DNA from 4 places in the Paenibacillus sp. P32E genome. Region 1 is predicted to be linked to each of the others. Evidence: riboswitches for the same ligand, from Rfam matches in the RefSeq annotation. Region 1 holds a riboswitch; each other region holds the start of a gene.
What was found. Region 1 has a riboswitch for thiamine pyrophosphate ahead of A3848_RS29945 (ABC transporter ATP-binding protein). Riboswitches for the same ligand answer to the same signal wherever they lie in the genome.
Positions count from the first base shown of each region.

Region 2: linked by a shared signal. The riboswitch ahead of A3848_RS05905 (thiamine phosphate synthase) and the one ahead of A3848_RS29945 (ABC transporter ATP-binding protein) in region 1 are both predicted to bind thiamine pyrophosphate.
Region 3: linked by a shared signal. The riboswitch ahead of A3848_RS20295 (ABC transporter substrate-binding protein) and the one ahead of A3848_RS29945 (ABC transporter ATP-binding protein) in region 1 are both predicted to bind thiamine pyrophosphate.
Region 4: linked by a shared signal. The riboswitch ahead of thiC (phosphomethylpyrimidine synthase ThiC) and the one ahead of A3848_RS29945 (ABC transporter ATP-binding protein) in region 1 are both predicted to bind thiamine pyrophosphate.

Region 1 covers NZ_LVYY01000076.1:247,822-253,386, reverse strand. Annotated here, with positions in the region: gene A3848_RS29955 (DHA2 family efflux MFS transporter permease subunit) at 1-807, opposite strand, end outside; gene A3848_RS29950 (TetR/AcrR family transcriptional regulator) at 1,002-1,658, shown strand; TPP riboswitch at 1,730-1,833, shown strand; gene A3848_RS29945 (ABC transporter ATP-binding protein) at 1,945-2,730, shown strand; gene A3848_RS29940 (ABC transporter permease) at 2,717-3,493, shown strand; gene A3848_RS29935 (ABC transporter substrate-binding protein) at 3,490-4,542, shown strand; gene thiM (hydroxyethylthiazole kinase) at 4,645-5,448, shown strand; gene thiD (bifunctional hydroxymethylpyrimidine kinase/phosphomethylpyrimidine kinase) at 5,477-5,565, shown strand, end outside.
Region 2 covers NZ_LVYY01000004.1:204,009-209,573, forward strand. Annotated here, with positions in the region: gene A3848_RS05895 (NUDIX hydrolase) at 1-173, opposite strand, end outside; gene A3848_RS05900 (SDR family oxidoreductase) at 410-1,279, shown strand; TPP riboswitch at 1,448-1,549, shown strand; gene A3848_RS05905 (thiamine phosphate synthase) at 1,674-2,276, shown strand; gene thiS (sulfur carrier protein ThiS) at 2,342-2,545, shown strand; gene A3848_RS05915 (thiazole synthase) at 2,686-3,450, shown strand; gene thiH (2-iminoacetate synthase ThiH) at 3,481-4,593, shown strand; gene yfbR (5'-deoxynucleotidase) at 4,761-5,420, opposite strand; gene A3848_RS05930 (fumarate hydratase) at 5,524-5,565, shown strand, end outside.
Region 3 covers NZ_LVYY01000024.1:108,160-113,724, reverse strand. Annotated here, with positions in the region: gene A3848_RS20315 (pyridoxamine 5'-phosphate oxidase family protein) at 191-631, opposite strand; gene A3848_RS20310 (MFS transporter) at 791-1,963, shown strand; gene A3848_RS20305 (hypothetical protein) at 2,008-3,477, shown strand; gene A3848_RS20300 (hypothetical protein) at 3,507-3,806, opposite strand; TPP riboswitch at 3,987-4,098, shown strand; gene A3848_RS20295 (ABC transporter substrate-binding protein) at 4,222-5,292, shown strand; gene A3848_RS20290 (thiamine-binding protein) at 5,342-5,565, shown strand, end outside.
Region 4 covers NZ_LVYY01000077.1:23,503-29,067, reverse strand. Annotated here, with positions in the region: gene A3848_RS30160 (ROK family glucokinase) at 1-412, opposite strand, end outside; gene A3848_RS30155 (DUF438 domain-containing protein) at 670-1,941, opposite strand; gene A3848_RS30150 (DUF1858 domain-containing protein) at 1,984-2,211, opposite strand; gene thiC (phosphomethylpyrimidine synthase ThiC) at 2,474-4,168, opposite strand; TPP riboswitch at 4,284-4,390, opposite strand; gene trxB (thioredoxin-disulfide reductase) at 4,465-5,418, opposite strand; gene A3848_RS30135 (tetratricopeptide repeat protein) at 5,438-5,565, opposite strand, start outside.

The DNA.
Region 1 (5,565 bases):
GACCGAGCGAAGAATACGCAGTTCCAGGAGCGGTGTCTCCGAACGAAACTCAGCAATGACAAAAGCGATTAAGGCCACAGCACCGAGGGATAAACCGATCAGTGTTTTGTCCGAAGTCCAGCTGTCCGCTCCCTGGCTCACCCCGTAAGACAGAGAAGCAAAGGCAAGGGGCCCAAGAATGATCCCAAGCTTATCCATCCCCGGCACCTGGCTGCGTTCCGATTGAGGCAGCTTGCGGGAACCAATCAGAAGACAAATGATTCCAATGGGAATATTAATGAGGAAGATCCAGCGCCAGGAATGATACTCCACTAACCAGCCGGACAGCACGGGACCGATAGCCGGAGCGAACAGCACCGGAATACCCATGATCCCCATGACTACGCCTACCTTGCTCTTGGGTGCCAGTTTGTACACATATGCCATCCCGACAGGAAGCACACAACCTCCGCCCAGACCCTGCAGGACACGGAACGCAATCAGCCATTCTGCACGGCTTGGTGTTGCACAGAGAATTGAACCCATAGTGAATACGATAACTGCAGTCAGAAAAACAGTCTTGGCCCCAAAGCGGTCAGACAGCCAGCCGGACAACGGGATCACCGAGGCCTGGGCCAGCATGTACCCGGTCACAATCCATTGCAATGTATTTAGATCCGTATTAAAATCCTTGACCAGCGTTGACAAAGCCACATTCATAGCCGTACTGTCGAGCACCACCATGAATACACCGGCAATGATGGCCAGCAGCGGAACCAGAATGCTTGACAGGCGAAAATCGGCCTCCGGTTTCAGCGATTGCTCCATTCTCTATCTCCTCCTGGATTGAACTGCGCGCAGGTGGACTTATTGACCTCAGCGCAGCTTAATCGATATAATATATCTCTGAACGGACAACTGTCCGTATTTACATTTTTCAGTCTACGGACAATTGTCCGCTATGTCAATGGAGTTCACATATTTCCTGTAAATATATACTGTATTTCTGAAAGGAGCCTGTCATGAACCCGAGAGAACAAGGCAGCAACCCATCCTCAAACCCAATACCACCATCAAATCCATCCTCCTTCCGGAATAATCAGGACCCTTATGTCCAGCGTATTCTTGAGGCCGCCCGAGCGCTTTTTACTGAGAACGGTCTGGAAGGAGTCAGTATGTACGGCATTGCCAAGCAGGCAGGAATCGGCCAGGGCTCGCTCTACCGCAGATTCACGGACAAAGGTGAAATTTGCTCTGCCCTGCTCTCCACCAGCTCAGAGCGTTTTCTTACCCGTTTGGAGCAGGAGCTCCAAACCACTTTAGAAACAGACAGCTCCATTGAGGAACTGCGGAGCAGTATTGAACAAGTGGTGGATTTCATAGACCAGCATGCCGAGCTGCTGCAGATGATCAAGTCTGAGTTCACGGGTAAGAAACAGCTTACCCAGTTTGAACATCCGATTTTCCAGCGGCTGAATGCAGTTATGGCCGAGCGTCTGCGGAGGGTTGCTGATGACGGCAAGCTGATTGCTATTGATCCGCATTTTGCCGCAACTTCTCTGATCGCGGTCCTCAGCCCTGATCTCTATCTCTATCAGCAGAAACTTCACGGGTCGGGCAAAAAGGATATCCTGGAAGGGATTCTAACCCTATTCGTAACTGGACTGCAGCGGTCCTGAGCACACTTTCTTTTGACAACATTCTGGAATATGCTATATTAGTTAGCAGTTACGAATATAATATTGACCTGCTATTTCACTAGGGGAGTCTAATGACTGAGACGAAGCCTTAAGCTTCGGACCCTTGGAACCTGATCTGGATCATACCAGCGGAGGGAAGTGGAACAGAATCGATCAGCAGTGCCGCTTCACGCCTACTGCCTGAACCTTTCAGACCCATTTGCCTCCCCTGGAGACGGATGGGTCTTTATTGTGCTTCCGCAGTCCCGGAAGCAGATGCGTGCCAATGAAAGGAGGCTTAATACATACGAGTATGATCTCTATCACTAACCTGTCCTATGCTTTCAGCACTTCACCGCAGACGCCCGTATTCAGTAGGCTCTCGATGAACGTCCGCCGGGGCGAATTCATTTCTATTGTCGGTACCAGCGGCTGCGGAAAAAGCACCCTGTTCAAAATCATCGCCGGTCTGCTTCGGCATACAGGTGGCGAACTCAAAGTTCACGGAATGATCTCTGACGATCCATCGTCGCGCCTGGGCCAGGTCGCCTATATGCCGCAGCAGGATCTGCTGTTGCCCTGGAGAACCGTGATGGACAACTGCCTGCTGCCTTGGGAGCTGAAGCGAAAAGGCAGCAAGGCAGATGCTGTAAAGAATATTCGTGAGATGCTCGAACGGTTTGGCCTTGAAGGTACAGAGCGGCTCTACCCGCAGGAGCTGTCCGGGGGGATGCGTCAGCGGATCGCTATGCTCCGTACCCTTGCCGCTGGAAATGAGCTGATGCTGCTCGATGAGCCTTTTGGAGCACTGGATGCCATAACCAAGCGTGAACTGCACCGCTGGCTCCTGGAATTGTGGAGCAGCCTTAAGCAAACGGTTCTGTTCATCACCCACGATCTGGAGGAAGCGCTGCTGCTCAGTGACCGGATTTACTTGATGTCTGGAGGCAGCGGCGGTGTACAGGAATTCTCGGTGGATATCCCGCGGCCCAGACACTACCGGATGAACTATGAACCGAAGTTTATTACTTTGCGGGAGAATTTGGAGCGGAGGCTGCATGAGAGTATCTAGTAGCAGAACCTTTCTGCGCGAATATGGCCCCTTTGCCTTGCTGGTACTGGTTGCCCTAGCTGGCTGGGAGTTCGCTGCACGGCTGAAGCTTGTTCCAGCATTCATTCTCCCGGCTCCAACGGCTATATGGACGGCTCTGATGGAGCAGAAAGAGCTGCTCTTCGGAGAGCATTTACCCGCTACACTTCAGGAGGTTTTGCTCGGCTTTGTTCTGTCAGCAGCCTGCGGCATGCTGCTGGGTACGGGAATGCACATGTTCACTCCGGTTGAAAAGGCGCTATACCCCTTGCTGGTGATCAGTCAGACCATTCCGCTGATCGCGCTGTCACCCATTTTTATTATGTGGTTTGGCTATACCCTATGGAGCAAGGTTGCGGTGGTTTTCCTTACTGCCTTTTTCCCGGTGGTAGTAGGGACCTTTGACGGTCTGCGCAAAAGCGGTGCTATGTACAAAGAACTGCTGCTCACACTTGGTGCGACCCGCTGGCAAATTCTGCGAAAGACCCAGATTCCGCCTGCACTGCCCTCTTTGTTCTCTGGTCTCAAGCTCTCTATGGTCTACTGCGTCATTGGCGCGACGATTGGGGAATGGCTGGGCGGTAGCCGGGGGCTCGGCTATTTCAGCCGGCGGATGGCGGGCAATCTGCAAAGTGCGGAAATGTTCGCCGCAGTATTTCTTTTATCTGCACTCGGAATCATTCTGTTTCTATTTATTGTGCTGCTCGAAAAAATTATTTTGCAGAAAAGAGGCATTCATCGATGAAACTGATCCCTTCTGAACCTCCCTTTAGAAAAAGGAAACTCCCTTTGCTCCCCTTATTGCTGCTTCTGTGTCTGGGACTTGCTGCGACAGGCTGTGGGAACAGCAATGATAAGTCTCCAGCCAGCTCTGCATCAGCGGATCAAGGCGGGCAGCCCCACAAGCTGACGATTATGCTCGACTGGTACCCGAACGCAGTCCACTCCTTCCTGTACGCCGCCCAGCAGAACGGCTATTTTGCCGACGAAGGGCTTACTGTGGATATCCAAATGCCCGCTGACAGCAATGATGCCCTGAAGCTCGTAGCCGCAGGTAAAGTTGACCTGGCCCTAAGTTACCAGCCGCAGGTGCTGATGGCACGGGGTGAGCAGATTCCGGTGAAGTCTGTTGCTGCGATCGTCAGACATCCGCTTAATCATCTGATGGTTCCGGCTGACAGCGGGATCAAGAGCCCAAAGGACCTGGCAGGCAAAAATGCCGGATACTCCTCGATCCCTCTCTATGAAGCTATGCTGAAAACCATGGTCAAAAGCGATGGCGGAGATCCTGGAGCAGTAACCCTGACCGATGTGGGTTTTGACCTGATTCCAGCCATTACAACCGGGCGTGTCGATGGCATTATTGGCGGATTTATTAACCATGAACAGTTGATTCTAGAAAAGGAAGGCCATCCGGTCATTTCGCTGAATCCAACCGATTACGGCGTCCCCGATTATTATGAGCTAGTCTTGGTCGCCAGCGACCAGGGCCTGCAGAATTCTGAAGGCTATATCCAGAAGTTTATCCAGGCAGCACGTAAAGGACAGCAATTCGTTGCGGATCACCCGCAGGAGGCACTTAACCTCCTTCTGGCTCATGAGGATGCAACGGCTCCACTCGACAAAGACATCGAGTCCAAAAGCCTGCAGCTGCTGCTGCCCCTAATGGACGCCGGCAGTGAGCCGTTTGGCTATCAGGACCCTGCATCATGGAAAAAGGTACAAACCTGGCTGAGTGATAACGGGCTGCTGAATGGCAAGGTGAAGACCGCGGAGGCTTTTATTAACTTGTAAATGAGAATTCATAAATGCTCATATAACTAAGTCTACGCTTCTGGAGCGAGTTTTGTACGAAGTGAGTTCATAGAAGCAAGGCTGACAAAACTTTTAGGAGGAATACTCATGTCTTTCTTATCCAAAGTGCGGGACAGCAATCCGCTGGTGCATAACATTACCAATATTGTGGTCGCGAACTTCAGTGCGAACGGACTGCTGGCACTCGGGGCTTCGCCTTTTATGGCGGATGCACATGAAGAAGTCGCGGATATTGCCGCTATGTCTGGTGCAGTAGTGCTCAATATCGGTACACTCAATGACTACGCCATTGATTCGATGCTAATTGCCGGACTGGCAGCGAACCGTCATCATGTGCCGGTTGTCCTTGACCCCGTAGGTGCCGGAGCCACTGCTTACCGCACCGAAGTAACCCATAGGCTGGTCAACCAAATGCAGATCACCGCGCTGCGCGGCAACGTCGCTGAAGTGGCCCATGTGGTAGGCGAGAGCTGGAACATCAAAGGTGTGGATGCCGGTACCGGAGACGGTGATGTGGTGGCATTGGCTGTAAAAGCTGCGCTGAAGCTGAACTGTGTGGTGATCATCACCGGTAAAGAGGATGTTATCACGGATGGCAGCACCACCTACGTAGTCAGCAACGGCCACCCTGTACTGACTAAGGTTACCGGCACCGGATGCCTGCTCAGTGCAGTCGTCGGCGCTTTCCTGGCAGCTAGCGGCGGCGCCTGGCTGGAAGCAGCTGCAGAAGCTATATCCTTCTATGGCGTTGCCGCTGAAATTGCGGCCAATCGGTCGTGCCAACAGGGAGTCGGCAGCTTCCAGATCGAGTTCCTGAATCAGCTGGCTCTCGTTACCCCGGAAGTATACGCAGAGCGCTCCCGCATACAACGACTTGAACAATGATAACATTTTCACCAAAGGAGAGCTTGCGATGACAGAGCCTACAAGGAATAAAATATTCAAAGCATTGACAATTGCCGGTTCCGACTCCGGGGGTGGGGCTGGCATTCAGGCCGATCT
Region 2 (5,565 bases), on a different contig from region 1:
TCCCGCTCGAGTGCAGCCTCCAGGCCTTCTCCGAATTCCATTTTTCCGCCGGGGCATTCCCAGCTGCCTGCTCCTATCGCATCTGCAGCTGCCCGCTGTACGAGCAGGATTCTGCCTTGATGCAGAATGACTCCTTTGACCGCAACGATGATGCTCCGTGTATTTCTGGTCATATAACTTATGCGCCTCCTTATCCTATGGGTTAATCGCTCCGGATCCTATCTCGGATCTATACTTCACTAAATTATATCGGCCCTTTAAGTCAAAAACGACTGTATTTTTGTTTGGACAGCCGGGAAGTGTGGTAAGTAACTTAACGTAAAGCGATTGTATAATTGATGATGCAGAAGCCATCCTAATACGATGTGGTTACTTCAACAAAAGGTACACAGCGAAAGGAGAATGGATCATGCCAGAAAATAAGCAGACTACCAAAACCTTGCCTCCCCAGGTGCAGGACCGTCAGCCCGGTATCGAGAGCGAGATGAATCCGCGCCCTGAATTTGAAACGTCCAGCTACAAAGCGGCAGGCAAACTGCTGGGTAAGGCGGCGCTCATTACGGGAGGCGACAGCGGTATTGGACGGGCGGTTGCCGTTCATTTTGCCAAAGAAGGTGCGGATGTGGTCATTTCCTATCTGAATGAGCATTCTGATGCCGAAGAGACCAAACGCCAAGTAGAGCAGGAGGGACGGAAGTGTATTCTGATCGCCGGTGACATCGGCGTAGAAGCGTTCTGCCAGGATCTGATCAACCGGGCGGTAGAGGGGCTCGGTAAGCTGGACATCCTGATTAACAATGCGGCCGAGCAGCATCCGCAGGACAAGATCGAGGATATTACCTCCGAGCAGCTGGAGCGGACGTTCCGTACGAATATTTTCTCCATGTTCTATTTGACCAAGGCAGCTATGCCGCATCTGAAAAAAGGCTCCACGATCATCAACACGACATCGATCACCGCCTACCGCGGCAGTCCGCAGCTGCTGGACTATTCGTCCACCAAAGGCGCGATTCTCAGCTTCACCCGCTCGCTGTCGATGAATCTGGCGGAAAAGGGCATCCGCGTGAATGCTGTAGCTCCGGGTCCGATCTGGACACCGCTGATTCCATCCACATTTGATGCCAAAAAGGTCAGCGAGTTCGGCGGCACACAGCCCATGCAGCGTCCGGGACAACCGGAAGAGCTGGCACCAGCCTACGTCTATCTGGCCTCGGATGATTCATCCTATGTTAGCGGCCAGGTAATGCATGTCAACGGCGGGGAAATTGTCAACGGCTAGAAGTTGCTGTACGGTCAAGTAGGTTTCTGGAAAATATAACAGTTCAAGAGCAGGCCCATGCGGTCTGCTCTTTTTTATGTACCATATAAGATGAAGCTTTGGGTAAAAGGGATAGCTTTTCCGAGGATTAATATGTTAATATGAACCACGTCAGCAATTGAATACTGCAATTGTCCCTAGGGGTGCCGCAAGGCTGAGACGAACGTGACGTTCGGACCCTTTGAACCTGATCTGGTTAAAACCAGCGTAGGAAAGCGGAGAATGAATGAACTGCAGCGGGGTTGTATTTCTTACACCCGTATTCCTGTACAAATTTATGACTGCCTCCTATCGCGGGGGCGGTTTTTTTGTGTTGCGCGTTTTGCTGCAATAGTGTGGAGCAGGAGGTGAAGAAGTGGCGGAAATTCATTTAATATCGGACGGGAAGCTTGAGCTTGGGCGTTTCGTCAGCCTGGCGGCTGCTGTGCATCCGCTCGTGGACTTTATTCATCTGCGGGAAAAAAACCGGTCTGCCCTGGAGCTGCTCAGCATGGCAGAGCAACTGCTGCGTGCAGGAATCCCCGCATCCAGACTGGTCATCAATGACCGGCTGGATGTTGCGCTGGCCGCCGGTGCAGGCGCTGTCCAGCTAGCCTGGCACAGCCTGCCGCCTGCAGCAGCCCGTGCAGCCGCTCCAGGTCTCCGGCTGGGCAGGTCGGTGCACTCCGCGGCAGAAGCAGCGGAAGCAGGCAGGCAGGGGGCGGACTTCTGCCTGTTCGGCCATATTTTCCCTACCGGCTGCAAGCCCGGACAGCGGGGGCGCGGTTTGGCGCTCCTGGAGGAAGCGGTGCGCAGCACCCGTATTCCACTGATTGCTATCGGCGGGGTGGAGCCTGGAAATGCAGGTCAAGTGATCCGTCACGGTGCTGCCGGGATTGCGGTCATGTCCGGCATTTGCGGAGCGGATGACCCCGTATCTGCTGCCCGTGCTTACCGGTTGGCGGTTCAGGAGGCGTAGGACCTGTGGTGTATTGTGACTCCAGTAAATCGGTGAATGGTACCACGCCAAGGAGGTGAGAGCGCATGAATCTGATCATTAATGGCAAGCCAGGAGTGGTTGCGGAAGAATGCCGGACCGTTGCCGATCTGTTAAGCCGGCCCGAATGGAGCTTTCGGCTTGTGATCGTGGAACGAAATGGTGAGATTGTCAGCAAGGAGCATTACGGGTCGGAGATATTATGTGAAGGCGACAGGCTGGAGCTGGTGCATTTTGTAGGCGGGGGCTGAAGCCATGAGGCTATCATAAAATATTTGAATTTTTTTCACGCTAAAAATTATCCTTCTATTTTTTTACTGAAACGGATACCGTCTTAAAAATGACGGTGAAGCCGTTTCCCTTGTCGAATTTCATCCCAGGAGGCGAGTTCATGTTAGATCCATTGGTGATTGGCGGCATTACGTTATCGAGCCGGCTGTTCATCGGTACCGGCAAATACAGCCGCAATACACTGATTCCCGAGGTGGTTTCAGCTTCAGGCTCACAGGTAATCACGGTAGCTCTGCGCCGTGTAGATCCGGAGAGCCAGGACAATATTATCAGCCATATTCCTTCCCATATGACTCTGCTTCCAAATACTTCGGGTGCGCGCACGGCTGAGGAGGCTGTGCGGATCGCCAGACTGGCCAGAGCCGCAGGCCTTGGCAATTGGGTCAAGATTGAGGTAATCAATGATCAGAAATATCTGCTTCCAGACAACCTGGAGACTATCCGGGCCACAGAAATACTGGCCGCCGAAGGCTTCGTAGTGCTGCCCTATATGAGCCCGGACCTCTCAGCCGCGCTGCGGATGCAAGCAGCGGGGGCCGCCGCCATCATGCCGCTTGGCTCCCCCATCGGCTCGAACCGCGGCTTGCGTACCACAGAGCTGCTGCGCATTCTCATCTCTGAGGTGGATCTACCGGTGATCGTCGACGCCGGCATCGGCCGCCCGTCCGAAGCGGCAGAAGCGATGGAACTTGGCGCATCCGCTGTGCTGCTCAATACGGCAATCGCTACCGCCCGTGATCCGCTGCTGATGGCTGCGGCCTTCCGTGAGGCGGTAGCTGCAGGCCGCAAGGCCTATTTGGCAGGACTCGGTCCAGTGGAAGAGACGGCTGTTGCGTCTTCGCCATTGACCGGATTTCTGAAGTGACTCACTGGCTAACGGAAATGGGGGAGTAACATGAGTTTTTTTGAACCACTGACTCGTCTGGAGCAACTGCCTTACGGGAGTTTGTGGCAGGAGTACCGGGTGGAGGATGTGAAGCGGGCACTTCTCAAGGATCGTCTGGATGAAAAAGACCTGCAGGCCCTGCTGTCTCCGGCTGCGGAATCTTGTCTGGAGGAGATGGCTCAGCGTGCGCAACGGTTGACCCGTTCGCATTTTGGGCATGTGATGCAGCTGTTCACACCGATGTATCTGGCTGATTTCTGTGTGAATCACTGTACGTATTGCAGCTTCAGCTCGATTTATGATTTTCCTAGAAAAAGATTGACTCCGGAGGAGATCAGACAAGAGGCTATAGCGATCTCCTCCACGGGCCTGCGCCAACTTCTGATTCTGACCGGGGAATCGCGCAGGGATAGTCCGGCCGCTTATGTGAAGGAATGCGTAGAAATTCTGCATGAATACTTCTCTTCTGTCAGTATAGAGGTGAACCCGCTGTCTACTGAGGAGTATCGGGCGCTTAGGGAAGCGGGAGTGGACGGGCTGACCCTGTATCAGGAGGTGTACCATCAGGAAACCTACCGCAAGCTGCATGTGAAAGGTCCCAAAAGAGTCTACCGGAACCGTCTGGATGCCCCCGAACGAGGGTGTCAGGCCGGTTTCCGCTCGGTCAACATCGGTGCGCTTCTGGGCATGTATGATTGGCGCCAGGAAGCCTTCATGACCGCGATGCATGCCCGCTATCTGCAGGACAAATATCCGGAATGTGAAATCGGCTTATCCGCCCCGCGTTTTCGTCCGTATCTGGGCGAGTTCAACCCGGAGAGCGATGTTACCGACCGTGCGCTGGTGCAGATTATTTTGGCGTATCGCCTGTTTCTGCCACGCTCCGGCATTACCCTGTCCACCCGGGAGCCCGCCTCCCTGCGGGATCACCTGATCCATCTTGGGATCACCAAAATGTCGGCAGGTGTCTCCACCGAAGTAGGGGGACACACCCAGGATGGCGGGACTCCGCAATTCGAAATCTCGGATGAACGGAATGTGCAGGAGATCACGGATATGCTTCAGGCAGCCGGCCTGCAGCCCGTCTTTAAGGATTGGGACCTGCTGAAGCTGCAGGCATGATAAGGGTTGCCGTGGTAACCGTGCTAAGGTGCTGAGGAGCTAATTGTCAGAAAAATATGCAGAGAATCTGTGACTCTGGTGCTACTCCTGCTTGAAGCAGCCTGTTCTGTATCTACAGATTAGAATTTGATTGAGCTCCTACGGGTCCGATCATAGGAGTCCACTGTTTATAACATGTTGTCCGCGCCATCCACCGGTTGTCCGCAATCCACAGATCCTCCGTCCGAACCGGCGGACAGCTCATCCAGGGACATCTCGAAGCCGGGAGCCATATGAATCAGGAAGTATTCCATTTCCGGCATTTCAAGCCCGCGCAGTTTGGCTGCGGTTTGTACCCTGGCCGCTGCGAATTCACGGTTGCCTGCAGCAACCTCCCAGACGCATTTCAGGTAAGCGTCCAGATGATCTGCCGCTTTGACATAACGCAGCAAAAGGGCATCTTCGGAGCCGGAAGGACTGTCCTGAGGCTGCAGAAGCGGCGCGTAAACAGAAGTAAGCTCCGGCGGAATCATCCCCTTCAGCCGTTCGGCGGCGACCCGCTCCATGTCGCGGAAGCTGGACAGTAGACGCGGATTGTTGTGCTTGACCGGCGTAGCAATATCGCCGGTGAAGACCTCAGTGGCGTCGTGAAACAGCGCCATTGCGGCCGCACGGTCGGCATTCAGCGAGCGGGCGAAGTGGACGTTGCCAATGGAGCAGAGCATATGCGACAGCAGGGCAACCTGGAACGAGTGCTGCGCGACGTTCTCCGGTGCTGTGCTTCGCATAAGGCTCCAGCGCTGGATATATTGAAGCCGGTACAAATAGGCTGAAAAATGGTAATTCAATTTTTACGTAACCCCTTTCATGCGTGGTTTAATATGTTATGATAAAACTAATTGTAACAGAGTTTGGACAACCGCGAACGCATGGAGAGGAGCTGGACTGAAGATGCAGCATTTTGAAGACAGTGTGTATGATCTGATCGTGGAA
Region 3 (5,565 bases), on a different contig from region 1:
CCTTTCTTTTTCCACTAAGAATGATAGTCCCCCCATCAGGTGTTTCCAATTTCAAACTATATAGTGGAGAGATCTTGAATGGGGCTTGCAAGTTCTACAACCCACCTGAGAACGCAAAGCAGCGATTCCCCAATAACGGCAGAATCGCTGCTTTGCGTTCTTCTTTTTCAAGTATCAACAAATAACTTTCCTACTTGCCGGAGACCGCCGCCGAGCCTTCCCAGACACCATGTTGCTGGTCCTTGCCCATATACTCTATCCGTGTCGGCTTCAGCTCCAGGATCACATAGTCGGGGTCATCCGGACCCTTGAACCATTTCTCCAGCTCTTTGTTCCATACTTTGGACCGCAGGCCCTCATCCTTGGTGACGGCAACGGTGGCTTCAATTTCAAGCACATCTTTGCCGCCGCCCTGTTCATATCCAAGCAGCAGAAAAGCATTCGGATTATCCTCAAGCTCCTCTACCTTATGCGTTTGGCGGTTGGTAGCCAAATAAATGTGAAGCCCGTCATGAAATACCGCCATATAACGCACCTTAGGCTTGTTGCCGGCTTCTATCGTGCCGAAGGATCCGAACTTGTTGTCATCCAGCACCTTGATGATCGTCTGCTCCAGCTCTCTGTTATCCATTGACGAAACAGCTCCTTTCTATTCATGTGAATATAAGTTTATATATCCACGTCCGCAGTTTGGATTTATGATAAAACCATTGCTTATAGTAGTGTACCCGTTCAGAGGGTATTGAATCCCGCGTCCAGCTATAAACTCATTACAGAAGGAGCTTCCTACTTGAAAAAATTGATCTGGATCGGCTGCCTCTCCTACTTTGTCATCGGACTGGCCCACGTGGTTATGGGCTCGATTCTTCCCGTTCTGCTGCAGCATTATGACCGCAATTACAGCTCCGGCGGCGAGCTGATCTTCAGTCAATTCGCCGGATTCCTGGCCGGCGTGCTAATCTCGCCGCTGCTGAACCGCCGCTTCGGCAAACGGGGTGGTCTGCTGATCGCCACCGGTCTGCTGGTATGTGCGGAAACCGCCTATGCTTTTCTCCCGCCATGGGGCTGGATGTATGTCATCGCCGTGGCCGCAGGCTTTGGCTTCGGCATGATTGAAGCCGTCATCGGCACCATCATTATAGCAGCTGTCACGGAGGGAACTGCAGTGGCCATGAGCCGGCTGGAGGTGCTGTTCGGCGTAGGCGCGCTCCTGATGCCGCTGGCTGCAAGCCCGCTGATTGCAGCCGGCTCCTGGAGGCTGGCCTTCCTGATCGTCGCGGCCTTTGCACTGATCTCTCTGCTGTTCTGGGCCAAGGGCGGATTCGGCCGCCTCCAGAGCGTACTCGACGAACGCCCCCCTCGCAGAGAACGGGGCGCTAAGCGCCTGCGTTCAAGAAAGCTTCCCTATAAAGGCAGGCAGTGGATACTGCTCAGCCTGTTCATAGTTTTCTTCTTTCTCTACGTCGGTACGGAGATGAGCCTCGTCAACTTCATGCCGGCGATCTTCATAACCAAACTCGGCATGGGTGACGCTTCGGCGGCCCTAACGGTCACCTTCTTCTGGCTGGCGATGTCTGCGGGACGGCTGTACGCCGGGGTTCTGGCTGAGCGGATCTCCTATCGGAGATATGTGCTGGCCAGTTGCTTCGCCACTGTACTGCTGCTGGCGATCTTCCCGCTCGCCTCGCAGCGCGTTGCTGCTTTTGCTGTACTAGCGCTGCTCGGTCTATGCATGTCAGGCATCTTCTCCATTGCGCTCGTCTTCTCCAGCAAGCTGCTGCCTGGAGCCGAGGAATCCACTCCCAGCATTATGATCGCTTCCGGCGGGATCGGCGGCGCGGTGCTGCCGCTTGCCACCGGCTGGTCCATGGATCATCTGCAGATCGCCCAGACCTCTGGACTGCTGGCCGCTTGTGCCGCTGTGCTGTTCCTGCTTAGCGTGGCAGCCTGGAAAATAGGGTAATATAATTCGTGTAATTATCCTTCGTGCAAGGGTGGGACCTATTCATGCCTGAACTTATCCCTATTGCTTCTGAACCAACACTTCATACCGCCCTGCTGCAGTTCATCTTCCCCTTCTCTATCAAGGACGGTGAAGATATGAAGCTGATCGAACATCTGACACAAGAAGGATTCACCCGGTTTTTTCTTGACAACAAAGAACTGGAGGACGCTTATTACGGCGAAGGCTACTCTGTTTCCCATGAAAAGATGGAGCGGAGCTACCTCCCGTTTGCCGCCCATGTGCTATTCCCCCGCGAGAAGGACAAGGATTCCTTCCGCCGCTTTTCCCGGGCCAACCATTTGCCCTGCAGGATGGATATGCCCGGACAGTCGGTTCATTTTCAAGTGCTCTCGACGGATGTATTCGTCTGCCCTTTTGAACTCGGTTTCCTGACGATCAGAGTCAGCATCGGGGAGAAGCATCTCCCCTTCAGCACCGTCCTTGAGTTCGCCGACCGTTTCCGGACACTGGAGGATGTATCTTTTCGGGACAAACTAACCTCCATCCACTGTCATGACCGTTCCTTTGATCAGGTGGAGGATTTTGTGTTCAGGAATGTAGTGGGCGGACTGGAGCCTTTTCTCGACCCTTCGGAAATCAATGGCGCCTATTTTGAAACTTTGCCGTTCTTTGTGGATGAGAGAATGCTGGTTCAGGCTTTTTACGGCTTTGACCGGCAGGAGGACAAGGAAAATGAGATTAGCGTGGAATTGCTGTACCGAGCTTCCCAGCTGGATGGTATGACCCTGGGAGGCAAGCCATACATCAGTGCCAGCGATCCTGGGTATATTCGGGACTATTGCGGGGAGCACTGTTATAGCCGCTGGGGGCCGGACACCTATTACATGACGAATGAGCAGACGTTCTGCTGCCTGAGCTTGGCTGAATCCGGGGTAGCCACCCAGCTCATTAATCAGATGTATGGAGAATATTATTACGGGCTGCTGCTGAGCATATTTCATAAAATCGTTCTGCTGAAGCTGGCCAACATCCACTCCCGGCTGCGCATTAACCATGATGTGGATGAAATTGAGAACCTGATCTTTATGATCAACAAGTTCTCGGCCAAATTTTATTTTCTGGAGCTCATTTCGCAGTCCCAGGGCCGGGAGATTTTTTTCCAGCTGCGCAAGGTCTACGGGAATGATGCCCTGTTCGATGAGGTCAAAATGACCTTGAATGACCTGTTTCAATACCAGGAGAAATTCCAGGCCAAACGGCGGGACACGCTGCTGATGATCCTGACGGTGTTCACAGTGGTGAGCGGTATTTATGGCATGAATCAGGTGATTGAGGACCTTAAAGGTAAGATTGACTGGAGCAAGATGCTGGAGTATTCCCCATTTGAATATCTGGCGCTGTTCGTTGCATTTACGGGGATCGCTGTCAGTATCGGCCTGAGCCTGAAGCAGCTGTGGAACGGAATCCGCAGCCGCCGCAGAAAAAGAAAAAGAGTTCAGGGATATGACTGACAAACCTATAAAAAAGAGAAGCCGCTGATCTACAGCAGGTTCTCGAGTTCCCGGCAGGCTTCCGCATACGCAGAGGCAAGCTTAGGCATCAGCAGCACCTTCAGCCAGACAATATAATTAATAAATAAAAGCGGGCTGTCCAGCGCCACACTTTGCGCCAGATACCGTAAATGATATAGTGAATCCTGTTTGGTTCTTGCCATTCCGGAAGGGCCGAATCTTTGCCGCAACTCGGGCTGGCGTTCATACTGACGCAAAGTGACTTCTTTAGCCAACTGTTCCGCTAGCACCTTCAGCCGTTCTCCGGCATTTTGCTGATCAGTGAGCATAGGGTCACTCCTTTTTTGAAACATAATTGTAAAGTATTAATCTTATTATATAACATATGGTAAGTCTACCCGGCGTGCCTGGCAGTGCCTGAGCGGATTGCTGGAATCCGGGGCCACTACTGGACAACCCCGAAGGGGACCGCTATAATACAGCGTAAGAACACAGCAACACCCATAACTTCATAGTACCAGGGGGGCTGGAATTGGCCGGCTGAGAGTGTATCCCACACAGATACTGACCCTTATACCTGATCTGGATAATGCCAGCGTAGGAATCACCACCCGCATTCAGCCTTTTTGGCTAAGCGGCTACCTAACGCAATTGCTGGCGTCCCGATCTTCGGGGCGCTTTTTTTGGTATGGACATCATCAGAGTTCGGAAGACTGGGTTAGCTGGAAGGAGAGAAGAATAGAAATGGGAGTCAAAAAAGCACTAATGCTCTGCATCAGCTGCATGCTGGTCATCGTCATGGCCGGGTGCGGCAGCAATACAGCCAATTCCGGCGGGAATAGCGCCGCTCCAGCCGGGGACAGCACCGCCGCGCCGGAAGCAACTGCAACAGGAACGGACGCGCCTAAGGAACTGACTAAGATCAAGGTCGCGCTGGACTGGACGCCGAATACGAACCATACCGGCCTCTATGCAGCCAAAGAGCTGGGATATTACAAGGAGGAAGGCCTGGATGTAGAAATTGTACAGCCGGGTGCGGCGGGAGCCGACACGATGGTCACCTCAGGCGAAGCCGCTTTTGGCATCAGTGCCCAGGAGGCGCTCACTCTGGCCCGTCTGCAGGATGTGCCGCTCGTCTCGATCGCCGCCATCATCCAGCATAATACCTCAGGGTTTGCCGCCCCGAAGGACCGCAATATCAAGACACCAAAGGATTTCGAAGGCAAAACCTACGGCGGCTGGGGTTCCCCGGCTGAAGAAGCTGCCATGAAGGCGATCATGGACCCTGAAGGCGGCGATGTTAAAAAGGTGAAGCTGGTCAATATCGGCGAAGCTGATTTCTTCACCGCCGTGAAACGTGACATCGATTTTGCCTGGATATTCTACGCCTGGACCGGTATTGAAGCCGAGCTGCGCGGTGAACCGCTGGACATGCTGTATTTGAAGGATTACGCGCCTCAGCTGGATTACTACACCCCGGTGCTGACCACGAGCGAGAAGGAAATCGCTGAGCATCCGGAGCTGGTGAAGGCGTTCCTTGCAGCTACCTCCAAAGGTTATCAATATGCGATCGACAAGCCGGAAGAAGCTGCCGCCATCCTCTCGAAGGCTGTGCCGGATCTGGATCCCAAGCTCGTCCTGGCCAGCCAGAAATGGCTCAGCCCGAAATATAAGGACGATGCCTCCAGATGGGGAGAGCAGAAAGCCGAGGTCTGGAAGAATTACGCCGACTGGATGTACGGTCTGAAGCTGCTGGACAAACCACTGGATACCGCTTCAGCGTTCACGAATGAATATCTGCCGGAGAACAAGTAGTCTTACACTGCAAGTTTTACAATACCCAACCTGAAAGGATCTGATTGATATGGCAAACACCCTGCTCAGCATTCAAGTCATTCCTAAAACTCCGAATAACGAGGATTCTATTCCTTATGTGGATAAGGCCATTGAGGTCATTCAGCAATCCGGCGTGAAGCACCAGGTGAATCCGCTCGAAACCACGATGGAGGGCGAACTCAGCGATTTGCTTGAGGTGGTACGCCAAATGCATGAAGCACTGATCGCAGCGGGTAGCCCCAGCGTCATCTC
Region 4 (5,565 bases), on a different contig from region 1:
TGTAGCAGACGCAATTCTCCACACCACGTCCCGCTCCGCTCCAGGCCTCACCCAGTGCAGCGACGTTAGCATCATTGTCTATTTTGACTGGCTTGTTCAAGCGACCCTCAAGAATGGAGCGGATCGGCACATCTCTAAAACCTATGTTAGGCGCAAGGATGATAATTCCTTCACGAATATTCGTAAACCCGGCCAGGCCCGCTCCTACACCGGCAAGCTGATCCCAAGAGTACGGGGAGTCCTCCACAATCTGACGCACATACTTTTCGATATTATCGATGACGGCATCGACGCCATCCGCAGTTCCCGTAGGCCCCTCAAAAGTGTGCAGCAGGTTCCCCTCGGCATTGCAGATTCCAACCTTAATCGTGGTTCCACCTAAATCCACGCCAACGTAGATACTTTCAGACATGTAACAAGCCACCTTTTTCTATGCTAAAATAGTTAATCCTACGTACCCACTATAATAGAAGGTACCCCTGCGGTCAAGGAAAGGCGGCACACCCGGCCACATAAGGGGCTGGTATTTTTTTAAGACTAAAGATACGGTTTTTAGAGTACCCTGTAAATTCTTATCTTTATAAAAAAAGCCTCTTACCTATGCGGCAAGGGGCGGATGGATCAACTTCACTTAAGGGGATGGCCGGTGAGGCGTTTGACTCTAGACGGCTACTCCGACAAAATCCGTTTCTGTCCCTCCAGTGCGCGGATCGGTGCGATGTTCTGGGTGAATTCGAGGGTACCCATGTAGCGGCCTGCTTCGTCACGTACTGCGAAATAACGGATGTAGATAAATTTATCCTTTATGGCAATCCAGAAATCCTCAGCGTCTTTGCGGCCCGCCTTGAAATCCTCCAGCAGCTTCTCAACGACATGCACGCTTTGCGGCGGGTGGCAGTTCTGCACCGTGCGTCCAATGACGGCCTTAGTGCGGGCGAAGATCCGCTCTTTCCCATGCGAGAAGTAGCGGACTACATCATTTTCATCAATAAATGTCAGGTCGACAGGCAAATGATTCAGCACTGTTTCCAGCTGATGCAGCGACAGCAGGCCTGTCTCGAAGCGGATAAAGCCTTGCGGCGATAATCCTCCTTCTCCCTCTCCTTCTTCCGCTTGCACGGCTGCTCCCTCCGGTTCTGCGGCACGCTCAGGAATCCATTCCTGCTCCGGCGCAGTCAGACAGAAGCCAATTTCGTCGCTTTCGCGGGCGATTTTGACCCATTCATCTTCAGTCAGCTTATCGAGCGCCATCGGCAGCAGAATATTTTCTTCCTTAAAGATCATTTCATTTACTTCCTGGATAATGTTCGTCAGAAGAGCTCCAAGCTCCGCAGCTTCCCCGTTGTACGCACTGAGCGCCGCTTTTGCCTGTTTAATCATACCGCGAATACCATCATCCACTCCCCACATTACCTTGGTTGGTCCATAAATGCCGTATTTCTCAAGGTAAGGGAACAACAGATTTTCTTTGCGGCTATAGTGCTTGTCGAGATCCAGCAGTAGGCTCAGATCCTCCAACAGCTTGAAAATCATCTCTTCGCTGTCGTTCCGCTGGAATTTATCGGCATGCAGCTGCAAGCGGAAGTTCACAAGCCGTTCAATCTCACGGTTCTCCAGCTTAAAGGTGTGGACAGGATGTCCCGGCTGCTCCTCTGGCTTGTTAGAACGGTGAATTTCCTGGATTGAGCCTTTAAAAATGGCCGTATGCACAGAGCATAGGCGCTGTACCTCCGTTACAGGAATCCCCTCCTCTGTCATCAGGGAATGCTCCATCGCGGAAATTTCGGCTACCGTAACATCACCTACCGCTTCTGCAAAACGCGCTTTGACTTCCTCTACACTTTTTCCGGCATGCAGTTCCTTAATAATCTCCTTAAGCATGGCTTGGCGGCGTGTCTGCTCAGGAATATCCATTTCACGGTTGTTAATCAGTTCGCTCATCGTTCTCTCTCCTTCTCTATTCCACTTGTTAATCTCAGTGATCTATTCAATAATCTCGAAGCCATGGCTCTGAAAGGCCAGTCGGACGGTTTCGCGATCCATTTTCTTCATTGTGATTCCTTTAGACAAGGTCATGAACCGACCCGCCGTCTGCAGCATGCCAGGCTTCGTAATATCGCGGAAACCCAGCTCAACCATAATGTCTATGGCCTCCGGATAACGACTGACCAGCTCGAATATGGATTCATCCATGTTAAGGCGTTTGCTCATTGCACTCTCCTCCTGCAGCTTAGCTTCATGTCAATTGATAACCTTTCTCAACAACAGCTTAGCATAGGGTACGGGGCCAAAGAGTGATTGCAGTCACTAAATTAGAAACTTATATACCTGCAACTATTCATTGCAAAGCAGAAATGAATTGGCCCCGTTTTTGTTACCATCATGCCTGTATGCCAACTTATGGATATAAAAAAAGGCTGTTTCCTCCGCCTGTTACAGCAGAAGAAACAGCCTTTTATAAAGTCCGTTCCGGTTATAGCATTTGGCTCAGTCTGGACGAATTGCGGATATCGTGCGAAATGCGCATGCTGCAGAATTTGGGACCGCACATGGAGCAGAAATGCGCTGTTTTGGCACCCTCGGCTGGAAGCGTCTCATCATGGTACTCCAGCGCCCGCTCAGGGTCGAGCGACAGATGGAACTGGTCACGCCAGCGGAACTCGAACCGAGCCTTGGACAATGCATTGTCCCGATCCTGGGCACCCGGGTGGCCTTTGGCCAGATCTGCAGCATGAGCAGCGATTTTGTAGGTGATAACTCCTTCGCGCACGTCATTCTTATTAGGCAGACCCAGATGCTCCTTGGGCGTAACATAGCACAGCATCGCTGTCCCGAACCAGCCGATCATCGCCGCCCCAATCGCCGAAGTAATATGGTCATAACCCGGGGCAATATCCGTGGTTAACGGACCCAGGGTGTAGAAAGGGGCTTCCTGGCAGAGCTCGAGCTGCTTGTCCATATTTTCCTTGATCTTGTGCATCGGCACATGCCCCGGACCTTCGACCATCACCTGAACATCGTGTTTCCAGGCCATGGCTGTCAGCTCCCCAAGTGTCTCCAGCTCAGCGAACTGAGCCTCATCATTGGCATCGGCGATGGAGCCCGGGCGCAGTCCGTCTCCCAAGGAAAAGGCCACATCATAAGTCTTCATAATCTCACAGATTTCTTCAAAATGTGTATATAAAAAGTTCTCTTGCTGATGTGCAAGGCACCAGGCCGCCATGATGGAGCCGCCTCGGGACACAATTCCGGTCATTCTTCCGGCAGTAAGCGGGATATACTGCTTCAGCACCCCGGCATGAATGGTAAAGTAATCCACGCCTTGCTCCGCCTGTTCAATCAGCGTGTCGCGATATAGCTCCCAGGTCAGATCCTCGGCTATTCCTTTTACCTTCTCCAGCGCCTGATAGACCGGCACTGTGCCGATCGGTACTGGTGAGTTGCGGATAATCCATTCGCGGGTGGCATGAATTTTTGTACCAGTGGAAAGATCCATAATCGTATCGGCACCCCAGCGGGTCGCCCATCTCATCTTCTCCACTTCCTCTTCAATGGAAGAAGTCACGGAGGAATTCCCAATGTTCGCGTTGATCTTAACCAGGAAGTTACGGCCGATGATCATCGGCTCACTCTCAGGATGGTTGATATTAGCCGGGATAATGGCCCGTCCGGCAGCGACCTCATCCCTTACAAATTCAGGCCGGGTATTCTCGCGAATCGCGATATACTCCATTTCCGGCGTAATCATCCCCTGCCGCGCATAATGCAGTTGGGTAACATTGCAGCTCTCACGTGCTCTTAAAGGATTCCGCCGCAAGCCGGCGAACCCTTCTGCCGACGTCCGGTCTGCAGCTAATCGGGAGTCTCTGGGCTGAGCGGTTCTCCCGGCGTACTCCACTGAATCCCCGCGCTCCGCAATCCAGCTTAAGCGGTGCGGAGGCAACCCTTTCCGAACATTGGTATCTTCAGCGGCATCAGTGTAAATACCACTGGTATCATAGACACGAAGCGGTGCATTGTCCTCTTCCCCCGCAACACCTTCGGTCCGGCTAAGACGGATTTCACGCATCGGAACCTGAATATCGGGACGCGAGCCTTCTACATACACCTTACGGCTTGCGGGAAATCCCGACAGATCGATTTGTTCCTTTTTTGATGAATCTGACATTTTTATCTCCTCCTCATCGCTCTGTGAGCCATTCAGATAAGATCAGCACGCAGCAAAAAGCCGCTCCACCTGGAGCGGCTTTATTCATGAACAGCCCAATAAGGCTGTGCTCAAAAAAGGTCCGGCTCCACTTTCCTACGCTGGTATGATCCAGATCAGGTTCAAGGGTCCGGGAATTCAATTTCCCCGTCTCAGCCTATTCAGGCTCCCCTAGTGGGTATCTTATCTAATTAAATACAATCTACTTTAGCAGGTATTTATTGTCAATCAAAAAATTTGTTTAACCAGCATTGTGGTTACTTATCCAGCGCTTCGCTCCAGTCATGTACCATAGCGCCTTCCAGATATTTCTCAGCATCCATAGCAGCCATGCAGCCGGTTCCTGCAGCCGAAATCGCCTGCCGGTAACGGGTATCCTGAACATCCCCACAAGCGAACACGCCGGGAATGTTGGTTTCGGTTGTCCCCGGATTCACAACGATGTAGCCGTTGGCATCCGTAGTTATCTGACCGCCCAGGAACGCGGTATTCGGTGTGTGGCCGATAGCGACAAATACGCCATCTGCTTCCACGAGCTCCTCAAGACCCGTATCATTGTTACGGACGGTAAGTCCCTTCACCCCGGTATCCCCGATGGTCACTTCAAGCGGTGTGCGGTTCAGGGCCCAAGCTACTTTGCTGTTCTCCCGCGCCCGGTCCTGCATAATCTTCGAAGCGCGAAGTTCCGGACGGCGGTGGACCAGAGTTACACTGGAAGCGAATCGCGTGAGGAAGCTGGCTTCCTCCATCGCGGAGTCGCCGCCGCCGACCACGACAATCTTTTTACCACGGAAAAAGAAACCGTCGCAGGTTGCACAGGTACTTACCCCGCGTCCGACATTCTCCTGCTCTCCCGGTATGCCCAGGTACCTCGCCGAAGCACCGGTCGATATAATCACCGACTCTGCTTCCAGTACACCCAGACCATCCACGGTTACTTTGAAAGGGCGCTGCGAGAAATCCACAGAATCCACCCAGCCATTCTTAAATTGAGCCCCAAAGCGTTCTGCCTGCTTGCGCATGTTATCCATCAGATCCGGACCTAGAATACCTTCAGGAAAACCAGGAAAGTTCTCTACCTCTGTCGTCGTAGTCAATTGTCCTCCTGGCTGCAGTCCTTCAATAACAAGGGGGCTGAGATTGGCACGTGCCAGGTAAATCGCAGCAGTTAATCCTGCCGGACCTGTTCCGATTACAATTGTTTTGTACATTAGCAAGTCCTCCTTAGGGTCAGATATTTTCCGTAAATGGCGGCAAAATGTCTGCTGCCGCCCCGTCCTGCGTTAACCCGCATGCTTGATGAATACGCCGTGCGTACCGGCTTACCATGGAGACGGAAACGCCGTAATGCTGTGCAG